DNA from 4 places in the Streptomyces sp. DSM 118878 genome. Region 3 is predicted to be linked to each of the others. Evidence: riboswitches for the same ligand, from Rfam matches in the RefSeq annotation. Region 3 holds a riboswitch; each other region holds the start of a gene.
What was found. Region 3 has a riboswitch for cyclic di-AMP ahead of ACRAKF_RS21015 (M23 family metallopeptidase). Riboswitches for the same ligand answer to the same signal wherever they lie in the genome.
Positions count from the first base shown of each region.

Region 1: linked by a shared signal. The riboswitch ahead of ACRAKF_RS16350 (NlpC/P60 family protein) and the one ahead of ACRAKF_RS21015 (M23 family metallopeptidase) in region 3 are both predicted to bind cyclic di-AMP.
Region 2: linked by a shared signal. The riboswitch ahead of ACRAKF_RS23410 (transglycosylase family protein) and the one ahead of ACRAKF_RS21015 (M23 family metallopeptidase) in region 3 are both predicted to bind cyclic di-AMP.
Region 4: linked by a shared signal. The riboswitch ahead of ACRAKF_RS28740 (M23 family metallopeptidase) and the one ahead of ACRAKF_RS21015 (M23 family metallopeptidase) in region 3 are both predicted to bind cyclic di-AMP.

Region 1 covers NZ_CP193622.1:3,727,554-3,731,755, reverse strand. Annotated here, with positions in the region: gene ACRAKF_RS16355 (hypothetical protein) at 134-487, shown strand; gene ACRAKF_RS16350 (NlpC/P60 family protein) at 589-1,833, opposite strand; cyclic di-AMP (ydaO/yuaA leader) riboswitch at 1,841-1,997, opposite strand; gene ACRAKF_RS16345 (ATP-dependent DNA helicase) at 2,244-4,202, shown strand, end outside.
Region 2 covers NZ_CP193622.1:5,237,941-5,242,142, reverse strand. Annotated here, with positions in the region: gene eno (phosphopyruvate hydratase) at 1-1,154, opposite strand, end outside; gene ACRAKF_RS23410 (transglycosylase family protein) at 1,499-2,221, opposite strand; cyclic di-AMP (ydaO/yuaA leader) riboswitch at 2,226-2,411, opposite strand; gene ACRAKF_RS23405 (transglycosylase family protein) at 2,606-3,700, opposite strand; gene ACRAKF_RS23400 (cytochrome P450 family protein) at 3,837-4,202, opposite strand, start outside.
Region 3 covers NZ_CP193622.1:4,716,268-4,720,469, reverse strand. Annotated here, with positions in the region: gene ACRAKF_RS21020 (aldo/keto reductase) at 1-739, opposite strand, end outside; gene ACRAKF_RS21015 (M23 family metallopeptidase) at 863-1,948, opposite strand; cyclic di-AMP (ydaO/yuaA leader) riboswitch at 1,960-2,107, opposite strand; gene ACRAKF_RS21010 (PP2C family protein-serine/threonine phosphatase) at 2,340-3,521, opposite strand; tRNA gene ACRAKF_RS21005 (tRNA-Met) at 3,743-3,816, opposite strand; gene ACRAKF_RS21000 (glycosyltransferase family 2 protein) at 3,873-4,202, opposite strand, start outside.
Region 4 covers NZ_CP193622.1:6,474,498-6,478,699, reverse strand. Annotated here, with positions in the region: gene ACRAKF_RS28745 (GntR family transcriptional regulator) at 68-754, opposite strand; gene ACRAKF_RS28740 (M23 family metallopeptidase) at 965-1,780, opposite strand; cyclic di-AMP (ydaO/yuaA leader) riboswitch at 1,793-1,955, opposite strand; gene ACRAKF_RS28735 (M16 family metallopeptidase) at 2,183-3,568, opposite strand; gene ACRAKF_RS28730 (M16 family metallopeptidase) at 3,565-4,202, opposite strand, start outside.

The DNA.
Region 1 (4,202 bases), 990 kb from region 3:
GCGCCGGACTCCGGGCGGGGCGGCCTTCGCGTACGGCCCTGACCGATGCGGCGGATACAGCTGCCGGGTGCCCGTGGAGGTGCTATGGGGCCGCCTGTGAGTGGTGTGACTGGCGGGGGCTAGGCTCCGGCTCATGGACGTACTCATCCATCTCTTCGTCGCCCTGCACATCATCGGCATCGCCTGCCTCCTGGGCGGCTTCCTGACCCAGATGAAGCAGATGGGCCAGGGCACGGCCCGCTTCATCCCCGCGATGCTGCATGGTGCGCTGACCATGCTCGTCACCGGTGTGGTCCTGGTGGGGCTCAACCAGGCGGACGACAACGCGGTCAACAACCTCAAGATCGGCATCAAGATGGCCGTGCTGATCGTGATCCTCGCGTTGGTCTACGTGAAGCGTGACGAGGAAAAGATCGACAAGGGTGTGTTCGGCGCGGTGGGCCTGCTGACCACGGCGAACATCTTCATCGCCGTGCTGTGGACCTGATGGGTCGCATTGACCCCGCCTACGCGCGCGTGGCCCGCATCCTCTCGGGGATGCGGGCCACGCGCGCGTAGGCGGCGATTTCCGTAGTCACTCCGGGTAGGTCACGCCGGGCGCACCACGCTGTGGATCGGCATGTAGTAGATCGACTCGACGCGGACGTTCGCGCCCGGCTTCGGGGCGTGGATCATCTTGCCGCCGCCGATGTAGATCCCTACGTGGCTGATGTCGTCGTAGAAGAAGACCAGGTCACCCGGTTTCGCGTCCGCCGTCTTCACCGTCGTGCCGACCTTGACCTGGTCCCACGTGGTGCGCGGCAGTGAGATCCCGGCGGCCTTCCAGGCGTCCTGGGTGAGCCCGGAGCAGTCGTAGGAGTCGGGGCCCGTGGCGCCCCATACGTAGGGCTTGCCTATCTGGGCCTCGGCGAAGTCGATGACCTTCGCGGCCTTGGTGGCGTAGCTGCCGTCCGTGTTCCCGGAGCCGGAGCCGGAGCCCGAGCTCGAACCGGTGCCGGAACCCGCATCCGAGCCGGTGCCGGAACCCGTGCCCGAGCCCTGGTCGTCCTCCTGCTCCCGCTCCTGCTCTCGCTCCTTCTCCTTCCGCGCCGCCTCCTCGGCCTCGGCCTCGCGCTTGCGCTCCGCCTCGGCGGCCTGCTCGCGGGCCAGCTCCTCGGCCTTGCGCTTGGCCGCCTGCTCCTTCTTGCGCTCGATCGCCGCGAGCCGCGCCTTCTCCTCGGAGGTCAGCTCCGAGAGCAGCTCGCGTGCCTCGCCCAGCTTCTTCTGGACGGTCCGCTTGCTGGTCCGCAGGTCGTCCCGCGAGTCGGTCAGCGTCTCCAGGCCCTTCGCCGCCTTCGTGCGCTGCTTCGTCGCCGCGGCTCGCTGCGTCTCGTAGTCGTCGACGGCCTTCTTCTGCCGCGTGGTCAGCCGGTCCGCCAGGTGGTTCTGGTCGAAATAGCCCTGCGGGTCGTCGGCCAGCAGCATGGTGGCCGTCTCCGAGACGCCTCCGGTGCGGTACTGCGCGGCGGCGAAGGAGCCGAGCTCCTGACGCGCTTCGTTCAGCTCGTCCGTGCGCTTGGCCACATCGTCCAGGACGCGGTCGACCTTCTTGCGCTGCTTCTCGGTCTTCTCCTTGGCCGAGTTGTACTTCTGGGTGGCCACGCCCGCCTGGTGGTAGAGGTCGTCGACCTTCTTCTGGATCTCTTCCAGGCTGGGCCTCGCGGGCGCCGACGGCGCCGCCTGGGCACTCTGGGAGAGGAGCGCCACGGAGGTGAGGGCGGCCGTGGTGATGCCGACGGCGGGGGCGGTGCGAATTCCGGCTGACCGGGTCCGCGGCTTGCGGTGCGACGCCAAGGGAGGCGACTCCTTCCGTAGGCCGCCTACCGGGTTAGCTGTCGGGTTCGGGCGGGTGGTCCGGAAGGTTGCCCTACGGTTCCGTACTGCGTACGGGACCGATTCACCCCAAGTTCTCGGTGGGTCCCCGGCTCCGAACATGTCGGACTCGGCGGGGGCCGCGCGTTCCCGGCGGGGTTCGCCGGTGGGAATACGAGTGGCCCGGGCAGCACGCTAGCCAACTTGTGTGACGCCTGTGAAGGTTGATGTTCGATATGCCCGATACATTTTCGTGACTTTACGAGGCCCCGAGCGTGGCCTCGCGGTGCGATGGCAGACGGTGATCGGTCGTGGACGCGCTGCGAGCGGAGAGGGCGGGTCGGCGGAACCCGGCGCGGGTTGTCAGTGGGTCCGCCTAGACTCGGGAGGCGATGAGCAGCCTCTTTGACGACAGCTTCCTGGCGGACCTGCAGCCCTCCCGGGCCACGGACGAAGAACCCCCGCCCCCGCCCGAGGACAGCGCTCCGGAGCCCGTTCCGGACGACTTGTTCGACGGGAAGTTCGACGTGCCCATGACCCGGGACACGCACTACCGGGACGGTGCCCCGCGCCCGGTGATCGACCCGGCGGCGCTGCTCGAGGGGCTGAACGAGAACCAGCGCGCGGCCGTCGTGCACGCGGGTTCCCCGCTGCTCATCGTCGCCGGCGCCGGTTCCGGCAAGACCCGTGTGCTGACCCACCGCATCGCGTACCTCCTCGCCGCGCGCGGTGTGCACCCCGGCCAGATCCTCGCGATCACCTTCACGAACAAGGCCGCGGGCGAGATGAAGGAGCGCGTCGAGCAGCTCGTGGGGCCCCGGGCCAACGCGATGTGGGTGTCGACGTTCCACAGCGCCTGCGTCCGCATCCTGCGTCGCGAGTACAAGAAGCTGGGCTTCACGTCCTCCTTCTCGATCTACGACGCGGCGGACTCCAAGCGCTTGATGGCCCTGGTCTGCCGCGACCTCGACCTCGACCCCAAGAAGTTCCCGCCGAAGTCGTTCAGCGCCAAGATCTCCAACCTCAAGAACGAGCTGATCGACGAGGACGACTTCGCGAGCAAGGCCGCCGACGGCTTCGAGAAGACCCTCGCCCAGGCCTATGCCATGTACCAGTCACGTCTGCGCGAGGCGAACGCGCTGGACTTCGACGACCTGATCATGACGACGGTCAACCTCCTGCGCGCCTTCCCGGACGTCGCCGAGCACTACCGCCGCCGCTTCCGCCACGTCATGGTCGACGAGTACCAGGACACGAACCACGCGCAGTACGCCCTCGTGCGTGAGCTGGTCGGCCCCTCCGGTGGCGAGGGGGACGACCCGGCCGAGCTGTGCGTGGTGGGTGACGCGGACCAGTCGATCTACGCCTTCCGCGGCGCGACCATCCGCAACATCCTCCAGTTCGAGGAGGACTACACCGACGCGACGACGATCCTCCTGGAGCAGAACTACCGCTCCACGCAAACGATCCTGACCGCCGCCAACGCGGTCATCGAGCGGAACGAGAGCCGCCGCCCGAAGAACCTCTGGACCAACCAGGGCGCGGGCGCGCGCATCACCGGTTACGTGGCGGACACCGAGCACGACGAGGCGCAGTTCGTCGCCGACGAGATCGACCGCCTCACGGACGCGGGTGACGCGAAGGCCGGCGACGTCGCGATCTTCTACCGGACGAACGCGCAGTCCCGTGTCTTCGAAGAGATCTTCATCCGCGTCGGCCTGCCCTACAAGGTCGTCGGCGGCGTCCGCTTCTACGAGCGCAAGGAGGTCCGCGATGTGCTGGCCTACCTGCGCGTTCTCGCCAATCCCGAGGACGCAGTCCCGCTGCGGCGCATCCTCAACGTACCCAAGAGGGGCATCGGCGACCGCGCCGAGGCGATGATCGACGCGCTCTCGCAGCGCGAGAAGATCTCGTTCCCGCAGGCGCTGCGCCGCGTCGACGAGGCGTACGGAATGGCGGCCCGCTCCACGAACGCCGTCAAGCGGTTCAACACGCTCATGGAGGAGCTGCGGACCGTGGTCGAGTCGGGCGCGGGCCCGGCCGTCATCCTGGAGGCCGTGCTCGAACGCACGGGCTATCTCGCCGAGTTGCAGGCCTCGACGGACCCGCAGGACGAGACCCGCATCGAGAACCTCCAGGAGCTCGCCGCCGTGGCGTTGGAGTTCGAGCAGGAGAACGCCCAGCGGGAAGAGGTACGGGCCGCCGATGCCGAGGCGGCGGAAGCCGTGGCGGGAGAAGGCGCGGCGGCGGAAGGCGCGGCGGCGGAAGGCCAGGCCGGACAGGGCGATGCCGGAGAAAGCGCTGCGGGAGAGGACGAGGCGGGGGCCGCGCCGGCCGGATCGCTCTCCGAC
Region 2 (4,202 bases), 520 kb from region 3:
ATCTGGCCGCAGTTGGTGGCGACGGCCAGGTCGGCGATGGTGACGTCCTCGGTCTCACCGGAGCGGTGGGACATCATGCACTTGAAGCCGTTGCGCTGGGCCATCTCGACGGCGTCCAGGGTCTCGGTCAGCGAACCGATCTGGTTGACCTTGACCAGCAGGGCGTTCGCGGACTTCTCCTCGATGCCGCGGGCCAGGCGCTCCGGGTTGGTGACGAACAGGTCGTCGCCCACCAGCTGGACCTTCTCGCCGAGCTTCTCGGTGATGGCGTTCCAGCCGGCCCAGTCGTCCTCGAACAGCGGGTCCTCGATGGAGACGAGCGGGTACGCGGCGACGAGCTCCGCGTAGTACTCGGTCATCTCGGCGGCCGAGCGGGTCTTGCCCTCGAACTCGTACGAGCCGTCCTTGTAGAACTCGGACGCGGCGACGTCGAGGGCGAGCGCGATCTGCTCACCGGGGACGTAGCCGGCCTTCTTGATGGCCTCAAGGATGAGGTCGAGCGCGGCGCGGTTCGAGTCCAGGTTCGGGGCGAAGCCGCCCTCGTCGCCGAGGCCGGTGGAGAGGCCCTTGTCCTTCAGGACCTTCTTCAGCGTGTGGTAGACCTCGGTGCCCCAGCGCAGGGCCTCGGAGAAGGACTCCGCGCCGATCGGGGCGATCATGAACTCCTGGATGTCGACGTTGGAGTCGGCGTGCGACCCACCGTTCAGGATGTTCATCATCGGGACGGGCAGCAGGTGCGCGTTCGGACCGCCGAGGTAGCGGAAGAGCGGCAGATCGCTGGCCTCGGACGCGGCGTGCGCGACGGCGAGCGAGACGCCGAGGATGGCGTTGGCGCCGAGCGAGCCCTTGTTGTCGGTGGCGTCCAGGTCGAACATGGCCTGGTCGATCAGCCGCTGCTCGGTGGCGTCGTAGCCGACGAGCTCCGGGCCGATCTGCTCGATGACGGCGAGGACGGCCTTCTCCACGCCCTTGCCCTGGTAACGGTTGGGGTCACCGTCACGGAGTTCGATGGCCTCGAAGGCTCCGGTGGAGGCACCGGACGGGACGGCGGCACGACCCGTGCTGCCGTCGTCGAGGCCGACCTCGACCTCGACCGTGGGGTTGCCTCGGGAGTCCAGGATTTCCCGGGCTACGACGACGTCGATGGACGGCACGAGCATCTCCTTCTGGGATGTGACGCGTTTACGCGGGGCCGCTTCGGCCCTGCGTCTCCTGAGCCTAACCGGCCCGGAGCCTTCGGCCAGCCGACCGCCCGCCCCGTGGGACGCCCGAGCGCCCAAATACCGGGGAAACGGGACGGAAGCCCGCGTTCCTACCGGCCGGTAGCTCGCTGAAGGCGAACAACGGGGGCGGACGGCCGGGGGCGGACAGTCGGAGGCCGGGAGCGGACATGGCCCCGCCCCGGTGCGTACGGGGGATACGCGCACCGGGGCGGGGAGCCCGTGGGGACGGGGGGGACGGCCGTGCGTCCGCCGAGGCACGGCCGTGACCGCGCCGGTCAGCTCAGGTGGAGCTGCTGGCCCGGGTAGATGAAGTCGGCGTTGTCGATGATGTCGCCGTTGAGCTTGTAGACCTTCTGCCAGCCGCCCTTGACGTCGTGCGACTCGGCGATCTTCGACAGGGTGTCGCCCGTCTTGACCTTGTACTCGCCGTCGCCCTTCTCGACCGTCTTGCCGGTCGGGGTCTCGACGGTCTTCTTGGTCTGGGTCTGCGGCGCCGGCTGCGGCTTCGGCGCGGCCTGCTGCTGCGGGGCCTGCTGCTGCTGCGGGGCGGCCTGCTGCTGCGTCTGCTGCGGCTTCGGCTTGGTCTGCTGCTGCGGGGCCTGCTGCTGGCCGCCGCCACCACCGGAGGCGTTGGAGAGGCCGACACCACAGCTCGGCCAGGCACCCTTGCCCTGGCCCGCGAGGACCTTCTCGGCGATCTCGATCTGCTGGGCCTTGGAGGCCTTGTCGGCGCTGGACGCGTACTTGGTGCCGCCGTACGCGGCCCAGGTGGACGGCGAGAACTGGAGGCCGCCCTGGTAACCGTTGCCGGTGTTGATGGACCAGTTGCCGCCCGACTCGCACTGGGCGACCGCGTCCCACTCCGAGGTCGTGGCGGCCGAGGCCGAACCGGCGGCCATCAGCGGGGCGGCCACGGCGGCACCGGTGACACCGGCGAGCGTGACGACACGGGTGGCCTTGGACGGACGGCGGTGCTTGCCCTTGCTGGAAAACAGCATGAGTTGATCCCCTCACCGACGCCTGCGAGGTGAGCTGTCGGGTTCGGGCCAGTGAAGTTGCCCGGCCGCACTCTCCCGAGTGCGGCTCCACCCCTAGCCGGTCCGTACGTCCCGCTCCTGTTCGGAGCCGAACTTCCGGGCCCGGCACTTACCTTGGGTCCCCCGCTCCTGCCTACGGCGCTCGAAGCGACGATTGTTCCCGTCCGGCCGTTGGCAGGATTCGGCGTACCGACCGGCGGGGCCCACCAATGGCGAGCGGTCACGACCGTAGACAGGGGACCACCCGAATTTCAAAGACGATCAGGGCTTCTGAGACCCATCTCTCACTCGCGCCAAAGCGGGCATTCGACGCGAAGTACCCCGCCGACGCATCGTCAAGTACCCCTATTTTTCGCCCAAAACGAGGCTCTGACCGGGGAGAATGAGGTCCGGGTCATCCCCGACGGTCTTCTTGTTCTTGGTGTAGAGCTTGGACCAACCGCCGTCCACACCGTGGTCGTCGGCGATCGCCGAGAGGTTGTCGCCGGAGCGGACCTTGTACGTCCCGTCGGCCGGCTTGTCCGTCCGCTCGCCGCCGCGCGAGGCGTGCCGGCCCGAACGGTCGCCGGAGGGGCTCCCGTCGGCGCCCGAACCGCTCTCCTGCGCGCTGCCGCCGCGGTGCCGCCCCGCGGAGGAAGCGGAGTCCTCGTCCCTGCCCGTGGGCGAAGTGCTCTCGCCGTCCGCGGACTCGTCCGAGCCGTCCGACGCGCCCTTCTCCGCCTTGCCGTCGGGCTCCGCCTCGTCGCCCTTGCCGTCCTTGCTGCCCTCGCTGTCCTTGCTGTCCTTCTTGCCGGACTTGTCGCGATCCTTCCCCTGGTCGGAACCGGAGTCGGAGTCCGGCGTGTCGCTCGCGTCGTCGGAGGGCTTGTCTCCGCTCCCTGACGCCTCGTCGGACGACTCGTCCTTCTTCTCGGAGTCCCCCGTCTTCTCGGAGTCCTCCTTCTTCTCCGACTTCTCCGACCTCTCCGGCTTCTCCGAGTCCCCGGAACCGGACGTGCCGGAGCCGGCCGAACCCGAGGGCTCGGGGATGATCGGGTCGCCCGGGTCCACGTCGGCCGCGGCGCCGTCGTCCGTGAGGCCGGCGATCGGGGCGCAGCTCGGCCACGCCTCGGGGCCCTGGCCGTTCAGGACGCGCTCGGCCACGGCTATCTGCTGGGACTTGGAGGCCTGGTCGGCGCTGGGCGCGTAGGTGAGGCCACCGTTGGCCTCCCAGGTCTCCTGGGAGAGCTGGAGCCCTCCGTAGTAACCGTTGCCAGGGTTGGCGCTCCACGCGCCGCCGCTCTCGCACTCGGCGAGCTTGTCCCACGTCACCGTGGGAGCGGCGCTCGCGCTGGTCGCTCCGAGGAGCGGGATGGCGATGGCGGATCCGGTGACTCCTGCCGCGACGATGAGGGCCGGGGCCTGGCGGGGGCGTCGGTGACGACCATTGCCGGAGAGCATGCGGTTGCCTTTCGGGAGACTTGTGCGGCGACCGGGCAACGGGGTGCCCGAGTCGACGTGAACGTAGCCGCAGTCGAACGCTTGTCACAAGTCGATGCAGCGGAGATCACGTGAAAGTCACAATCGTGACGCCCCGTCAGTTCCCGGCCCGCCCCTGTGCGGATGTGAACTCCACCGGCAGCGTCCGCAGCCCGCGCATGATCAGCCCGCCACGCCACCGCAAATCCGTCGGATCGACCGCCAGTTGCAGGTCAGGAAGGCGCCGCAGCAGCGTCGCGAGAGCGGTTCTGCCCTCCAGACGGGCGAGCGGCGCGCCCAGGCAGTAGTGGATTCCGTGGCCGTAGCCGAGGTGCTGGTTGTCGCGGCGCGAGAGGTCCAGGGTGTCCGGGTGTTCGAACCGCTCGGGGTCGCGGTCGGCGGCCGCGAGGACGACGAGGACGGGGTCGCCCGCGGCGATGCGCTGCCCGCCGATGGACAGCTCCTCGGTGGCGAACCGCCAGGT
Region 3 (4,202 bases):
GGTCGCCCCGCTCGGTGCCCACGTACTTCTCGACCCCCGCACTCCGGACGCTGTCGACCGTGACGCCGGGGCGGTACTTGCCGGTCAGGAAGCCGGACGCGAGCGCGTAGTAGGGGGCGGCCGCGAGGCCGGAGCGCGAGGCGACCTCCTGGAGCGGGCCCTCGTAGGTGCCGCGGGAGACCAGGTTGTAGTGCGGCTGGAGCGCGGCATAGCGCGCGAGGCCCTCGCGGTCGGAGAGGTCGAGGGCCTCCTGGAGCCGCTCGGGGCTGATGTTGGAGGCGGCGATCGCGCGGACCTTGCCGGCCCGGACCAGCTCGTCGAGGGCGCCGATGAACTCCTCTACGGGGACCGAGGGGTCGTCGTAGTGGGTGTAGTACAGGTCGATGTAGTCGGTGCCCAGGCGGCGCAGTGACTCCTCGGCGGCGGCCTTGATGGTGCTCGCGGCGAGGCCCTTGCGGTCGGGGTGCCCGCCGACCTTGGTGGCGATGACGACGTCGGCGCGGTTGCCGCGGCTCGCCAGCCATTCGCCGATCAGGGTCTCCGACTCGCCGCCCCGATTCCCCTCCGCCCAGGCCGAGTAGGAGTCGGCGGTGTCGATGAAGTTGCCGCCCGCCGCGGTGTAGGCGTCGAGGACGGCGAAGGACGCCGTCCGGTCGGCGGTCCAGCCGAAGACGTTGCCGCCGAGGGCGAGCGGGAAGACCTCAAGGTCGGAAGAGCCAAGCGTACGAAGAGAAGTCATGCGTTCCTCAACGACCGCGGCGGAAACGGAATTCCATGACCCCCGGTGTATCCGGGGGCCCTACTCGGGACCGGCGGCCCTGGCGCCGGGGGGTTGGCGCCAGGACCACCGGAGTCAGAGGCGTCAGAGGCTGAGGCCCTTGCCCTGAAGCCAGGCGAGCGGGTCGATGTTGGCGCCGGCCGCGGTGTGGACCTCCATGTGGAGGTGCGGCCCCGTCACGTTGCCGGTCGCGCCGACGCGGCCGATGACGTCGCCGGTGCTGACCTTCTGCCCGGCGCTGACGTTCATCGAGGACTGGTGGCAGTACCAGATCTCGGTGCCGTCATCGAGCTCAAGGACCGTGCGGTAGCCGTAGGCCCCGGCCCAGCCGGCCTCCTTGACGGTGCCGGTGTGCACGGCCTTGAGCGGCGTACCCGTCGGCGCGGCGAAGTCGAGGCCGGTGTGCTGCCCGGAGGACCACATGGAACCGGAGTCGCCGAAGTGCGAGGTCAGGGTGTACGAGGAGGTGGGGATCGCGAAGCTCTTGGCGAGCTTGGCCAGGCGTTCGGCCTCGGCCTTGGCCTTGCGGGCCTCCTCCTCCTTCTTCTTCTTCGCGGCGGCCTTGGCCTCGATCTTCTGCTCGGCCGCCTTCTGCTGGGCGGCGGCCTCCTCGGCGGCCTTCTTGACGGCGGCGCCCTCGGCCGCGGTCCGCACCGCGTCGTCGGCCTGGCTCTGCTGGTTCTCGGCCTGCCGCATGATGCGGGCGCGCAGAGCCTCGCCCGCGTCGGTGGTGCCCTGCTGGGCGTCGGCGGAGCTGACACCGGCGGCGGTGAGCGGGGCCGCGGCGGTGGCGGCGTCCACCGCGGAGCCGGAGCCGGAGTCGGCGGAGTCGTCGGAGATCAGGGAGCCGACGCCGGGAAGGGACTTGGCCTCCGGCAGCGAGTCGGTGACGGCGCCCAGGTCGGGCATCGATATGGAGACCGGCGGCTTGCCGTCCTGCGCGGTGGCGATGCCTCCCGCGCCGACGGCGGCGATGACGCCGACGCCCAGAACGGTGGAGCTGCGGGCGAGGCCGCCGCCGCCCTTCTTGTGCACACGGTGCCTGCCGCGGACGGGACGGACGGACTCCTCGGTGGGATTCCACTCCTCCCAGGTCTGCTCGTCGTACCCACCGAAATCGGGGTCATTCGGAACGTACGCGGCTTCTGGGGCAGGCCGGTTGGACGCCACTGGGGCGCACTCCTTTCCTTCCTTCTCGCCTACCGGGTTAGCTGACGGGTTCGGAGCAGGAAGGTCTCCTACGAACACCTGGCACGGATGCACAGATGCCCGATTCACCCCAAGTAGGTGGTTCCCCGGCTCCCTTGCGGGATTAGGCGTGTGCGCACGGAGCCGCCTCTAGTGACGGCTGGGACGACCGCGCTGCGTTATCGAACGTTAATAGACAGCGGGCCCGTATTCCAAGCTGTTCCTGTTGATTCTTAACGCCTCCGGGGTACGACCCGGCCGTACGTATGGGGACACGGGGGCCGCGAACGGGGCGAGTCGCCCGGCCGTGCGGCCGAACCGGAACCTACCCTCCACATGACAGTACGTCAGTTGTTATGCAGAGGGGTGCAGTTCAGTCACCCGCCGTGACATCGGGGTCGTCCGCGGCGGGCCGCCGCACCGCGAGCAGCGCCAGGTCGTCCGTCGCGCCGCCCCCGGTGTGCCACCGCACCTCCTGCGTGAGCGTGGCAAGGAGCGTCTGCGGGCCCCGGCGCCCCGGGAAGACCCGCCCGCCGAGCCGGGTCGCGGGGTCGTAGAACTCCCCGGTCCCGTTCCGCGCCTCCGAGAGGCCGTCCGTGTAGAAGAGCAGCATCGCGCCCGGCGGGAACTCCGTCTCGTCCGCCCGGTCCGGCCAGGACCCCAGCGAGCCCATGCCGAGCGGCAGCGCGGGGTCGGTCGGCGAGAGCACGCACAGCCGCCCGTCCCCGCGCAGCAGCAGCGGCTCCGGGTGCCCCCGGTTGATCAGGCGTACGTGGCTGTCGCCGTGCCCGATCTCCGCGAGGACGGCCGTGGTGAACCCCTCGAAGGCGTCGAGCCCGTCCCGCCGGGTGCCCTCCCGCGCGAGCGCCCGCTCCAGGCGCTGCACCACCGCCTCCAGGGTGGCCTCCTGCTCGGCGGCCTCGCGGAACGCGCCGATGACGACGGCGACGGCCGCGACCGCGCCCATGCCCTTGCCGCGCACGTCCCCCACGATGAGCCGCACCCCGTGCGAGGTGTCCTGCACGGCGTACAGATCGCCGCCGATGAACGCGTCGGCCTGCGCCGCCTCGTACCGCGCCGCGATGTCGAGGCCACCGATGCGGGCGTCCGGCTCCGGCAGGACGGCGCGCTGGGCGGTCTCGGCGATGGAGCGGGCGGTGGCGAGCCGGTCGTTGCCTCGGCGCACGACGCGGTTGATGACGACGGCGAAGACGGCGACGGTCACCACGGTGAGCAGTTCGGTGATGGACTCGACGTGGCCGACGGCATGGTTGCCGTAGTGCAGCAGGGCGACCGCGGCGGAGGCGGCCGCGCCGGTCAGGACGGTGTTGAGCAGCGAGTAGAAGGGGGCGGCGATCAGGGGTGCCGCCGTGTAGAGGGGGGTCGCGCTGAACTCGGTCGGGGTCGAGACGTCGTACGCGATGCCGACGATGAGCAGCAGGAAGGGCAGGGCCCGGACGAAGGTCCGCTCGTGGGGGGTGGCTGTGCGGCCGCCCAGGCGCCGCCCGCGGCGGTTCCCACGGCCGGACCCGTCGGTCCCTCCTCGCTGCCCCACCGCTCGTCTCCCGCCGACTCCGCGCCCATCACCGCGCTGCACCTACCCAGGCTTCCCGCAACGCGGTGCGGGTGCGACCTGGTGTGGGCCGACCGGGTGACGGAAGCGCCCCCACGGGCGCCCGTCCGGCGGTCGGGCACCCGTGGACGCCCGCCCGACGGCCGGAGCCGGAAAACACTCAGGGCCGGGAAGCTGAAAAGCTTCCCGGCCCTGAGTTTCAGTAGCGGGGACAGGATTTGAACCTGCGACCTCTGGGTTATGAGCCCAGCGAGCTACCGAGCTGCTCCACCCCGCGTCGTTAAACCCAACTCTACGCCATCCGAAGGGGTGCTCCGAACCACTTGCGGGCCGTCACACGACGGGCGGCCGGCCGAGGCGCGTGAGCCGCCACACCGTGCGCCAGCGCATGGGCCTGCGCTCCCCACAGGGCTCCCGCACGCCCTCGACGAAGCCGCCCGCCCACGCGCGCAGCCCCGGCAGGGAGCGGGTACGCGCGACGGTGAGGAGGGTCCAGATGCCCAGGTGTACGGGGATCAGCGGCAGGGGAAGGCGCCGCCGGACCAGCCAGACGCGGTTGCGGGCGGTGTTGCGGAAGTAGACGGCGTGCCGGGCCGGCGAGGTCGCGGGGTGCCGCAGGAGCAGCGCGGGCTCGTAGAGGATCTTCCAGCCGGCGTCGACGGC
Region 4 (4,202 bases), 1.8 Mb from region 3:
CGCGTGCGCGGTAAAACGGACGAGCCGCACTTCTGCCACTTCTGCACTTCTGTATACGGCGCCCGCGTTAATTCAAAAGGCTCGCCGTGTTTACGGCACGTTGCGGATCCCTCACGCGAGGGGCGCGCCCGGCGGGCCGCGGCCTGTACGCGGACGTCGCGCGCTCCACGTGCGCCGCGGTGAGCGCCCTGGCCCGTTCCGCGTCCCCGCGGGAGATCGCGTCGACGATCGCCGCGTGCTCGGCCCAGGCCTCGTCCGGCGCGGCGGAGGGCTCGACGACGTACATCCAGGCCGTCTTCTGCCGGAGCTGGGTGAGCAGCGCGATCAGCCCTGGATTGCCGGACGCCTGGGCGAGCGTCTCGTGGAACCAGCCGCCCAGCGAGCCCAGATCCTCCCCCTGGCCCCTCCTGCGGCGCTCCTGGCCCACCCTGACGAGACCGCGCAGGACCTTGAGGTGGGCGTCGGTGCGGCGCCGTGCCGCGCGCGCCGCGGCCAGCGGTTCGAGCAGCAGGCGGACCTCCAGGAGGTCGGCGGCCTCCTGCTCCGTGGGCTCGGCGACACACGCGCCCGCGTGCCTGCGCCTGACGACGAACCCCTCGGCCTCCAGGGTGCGCAGGGCCTCGCGCACGGGGACGCGGGAGACGCCGTAGCGGCGCGCGAGGAGGTCCTCGGTGAGCCGGCCGCCTCTTTCATGGACGCCGGAAATGATGTCGTCCCGTATCGCCGTGCATACAGAGTGCGCGGGAATGCGCATGACCGGTCCTCCGCCTTGATCCCCGCGCGACGCGGTCGATTGACGCTCTTTCCGTGACTCTATTGCAGGACGACGCGTTTTCCGAAGGGGGGACGGAATTCATGGATATCTTTTGGCCAGACTCCGAAAGCCCGGACACCGAAAGTCCAGACGCCGAAAGCCCCGGCTCTTCGTGAGCCGGGGCTTTCGGTACGACGTCAGTGGCGTCGGTCAGACGTTGACGCCGTGCGCGCGGAGGTACGCGACGGGGTCGATGTCCGAGCCGTACTCCTCGCCGGAGCGGGCCTCGAAGTGCAGGTGCGGGCCGCTGGAGTTGCCCGTGGAGCCGGAGAGGCCTATCTGCTGGCCCGGGGTGACCGCCTGGCCGACGGTGACGCCGAGGGAGGACAGGTGGCCGTACTGGGTGTACGTGCCGTCGTTCATCTTGATGACCACGTTGTTGCCGTAGGCACCGCCCCAGCCGGCCTCGACGACGGTGCCGGAGCCGACCGCGTGGACCGGGGTGCCGGACGAGGCGTGGAAGTCGACGCCGGTGTGGCTGCCGGAGGACCACATGGCCCCGCCGGTCTGGTAGCCCGTGGAGACGTAGGAACCGGAGATCGGGGAGACGTAGGTGTTCAGGCGCTTGCGCTCGGCCTCGCGGGCGGCGCGCTCCTTCGCCTCGCGCTCCTTCTTGGCCTTCGCCTCGGCCTTCGCCTTGGCCTCGGCCTCGGCCTTGCGCTTCTCCTCCGCGGCCTTCTTCTTGGCGGCCTCTTCGGCCTTCTTGGCGGCGGCGGCTTCCTCGGCGGCGTGGCGCTGGGCGGCGGCCTGCGCGTCGATGCCCTCGGCGAGCGTGTCGCCGACGGAGATCGCCTGGGTGAGTCCGGTGTGCTCGATGGCCGCGTCGTCGGCGGCGGCGAGCGCGGGAGCTGCCAGGCCTCCGATGACACCGGTGGTGGTGAGCGCGGCGACGCCCGCGGCATTCGCCGTGGTGCGCGTGAGGCGGCTCGGACGACGGTGCTTCCCGGTGGCACGGGTGAACGCCATGAAGCGGCTGATCCTTTCCTTCCCTCTCGCCTACCGGGTTAGCTGACGGGTTCGGAGCAGGAAGGTCTCCTACGAGCCCCTCACCTCGCGGCAAGGTTCCCGATTCACCCCAGGGGACATGTGGGTCCCCGGCTCCCCTGGCTCGCGCCGTACGGGGACTCGGCGATGACTGTCCGGTGCCGCGGCTGCGGCGTACTGCGTGACGAACAGCCGGACCGACGCTAAACGCGACGTCTTTCGAACGACAAACAGAACGCCTCTTTTGTAGCGCACGCCACACGGCAGACAGGCAACCTCCGTAGTAATTCGGACATATGAGGACCCCGGTGACCGTTTGGGTCACCGGGGTCCTCATATGTCGTGACTTGCTGGCTGTCGGCTGCCCGTCAGGCGGCCTGTCGCTCAGCCGGGGACGACGCTCACGTCGCCGATGCCGAGGGCCCTGACGGGCTCCTCGATGCGCGCGGCGTCACCCACGAGGATCGTCACCAGGTGGTCCTCCGGGAAGGCGCTCACGACGGCCGCGGTGGCCTCCACGGTGCCGGTGGCGGCCAACTGCCGGTAGAGCCGCGCCTGGAAGTCGTCCGGGAGGTTCTGCTCGACCTGGTCGGCGAGCGTGGCCGCCACGGAGGACGCCATCTCGTACTTGAGCGGGGCGACGCCCACCAGGTTCTGCACCGCCACGTCGCGCTCGGCGTCGGTCAGGCCCTCCGCGGCGAGCGTGCGCAGCACCTTCCAGAGGTCGTCGAGCGCGGGCCCCGTGGACTCCGTGTCGACCGATCCGCTGATGGCGAGCATCGCGGCGCCCGTGCCGTCCGGGGCGGAGCGCAGGACCTGGGCGAAGGAGCGCACTCCGTAGGTGTAGCCCTTCTCCTCCCGCAGGACCCGGTCCAGACGGGAGGTGAGGGTGCCGCCGAGGCAGTACGTGCCGAGGACCTGGGCCGGCCAGACGCGGTCGTGCCGGTCCGGGCCGATGCGGCCGATCAGGAGCTGCGTCTGGACCGCTCCGGGACGGTCGACGATGACCACGCGGCCGGTGTCGTCGGCGGTCACGGCCGGTACGGGGCGCGGCTCCGCCGTGCTGCCCGTCCAGGTGCCGACGGTGTCCGCGAGGATCGCGTCCAGGTCGGTGCCCTCCAGGTCGCCGACGATCACCAGGGTGGCCGCCGCCGGACGGACGTGCTTCTCGTAGAAGGCGCGCACCGCCGCCGAGTCGATGGCGGTGACCGTCTCCTCGGTGCCCTGGCGCGGCCGCGACATGCGCGAACCGGCCGGGAAGAGCTGCTTGGAGAGCTCCTTGGCGGCGCGGCGCGCCGGGTTGGCCGCCTCGTGCGGGATCTCGTCGAGCCGGTTGCGTACGAGGCGCTCGATCTCGCTGTCCGCGAAGGCGGGGGCGCGCAGGGCGTCGGAGAGCAGCCCGAGCGCCTTCGGGAGGCGGGAGACGGGCACTTCGAGGGAGACGCGGACGCCGGGGTGGTCGGCGTGCGCGTCCATGGAGGCGCCGCAGCGGTCGAGCTCGGCAGCGAACTCCTCCGCGGAGTGCTTGTCCGTGCCCTCGTTGAAGGCCCTCGCCATGATCGTGGCGACGCCGTCGAGGCCCTTCGGCTCGGCCTCCAGCGGGGCCTCCAGGTGGACCTCCACCGCGACGACCTGCTGGCCGGGGCGGTTGCAGCGCAGCACCGTCAGGCCGTTGGGCAGGGCGCCGCGCTCGGGCGCGGGAAAGGCCCACGGCTTGGCCGTGCCGGGCTGTGGCTGCGGGTGGAACTGCATGGTCGCGGCCTCCGTCACTTCGCCGCCTCCTCTTCCTGGTCGGTCTCGCCGGCGGCGGTCTCTTCGGTCCCGTCGGCGGCCGTCTCCTCGGCTCCTTCGGCGGCCACGGGCTCGTACACGAGCACCGCGCGGTTGTCGGGCCGCAGGCGGGCCTTGGCGACCTCCTGGACCTCCTCGGCGGTGACGTCGAGGACACGCCCGACGGCGGTGAGGGCGAGCTGCGGGTCACCGAAGAGGACGGCGTACCTGCACAGTTCGTCCGCGCGCCCCGAGACCGTGCCGAGCCGGTCGAGCCACTCGCGCTCCAACTGGGCCTGGGCGCGTTCCATCTCCTCCGGGGTGGGGCCCTCCGCGGCGAAGCGGGCGAGCTCCTCGTCGACGGCGGCCTCGATCACCGGGACCTCGACGTCACCGGACGTCTTCACGTCGAGCCAGCCGAGCGAGGGCGCGCCGGCGAGCCGCAGCAGACCGAACCCGGCGGCGACGGCGCTGCGGTCCCGGCGCACGAGCCGGTTGTAGAGCCGTGAGGACTCACCGCTGCCCAGGACGGTCAGCGCCAGGTCGGCCGCGTCGCACGCGCGTGTGCCGTCCTCCGGCAGCCGGTAGGCGGCCATCAGGGCGCGGGCCGGGACGTCCTCCTCGATGACCTCGC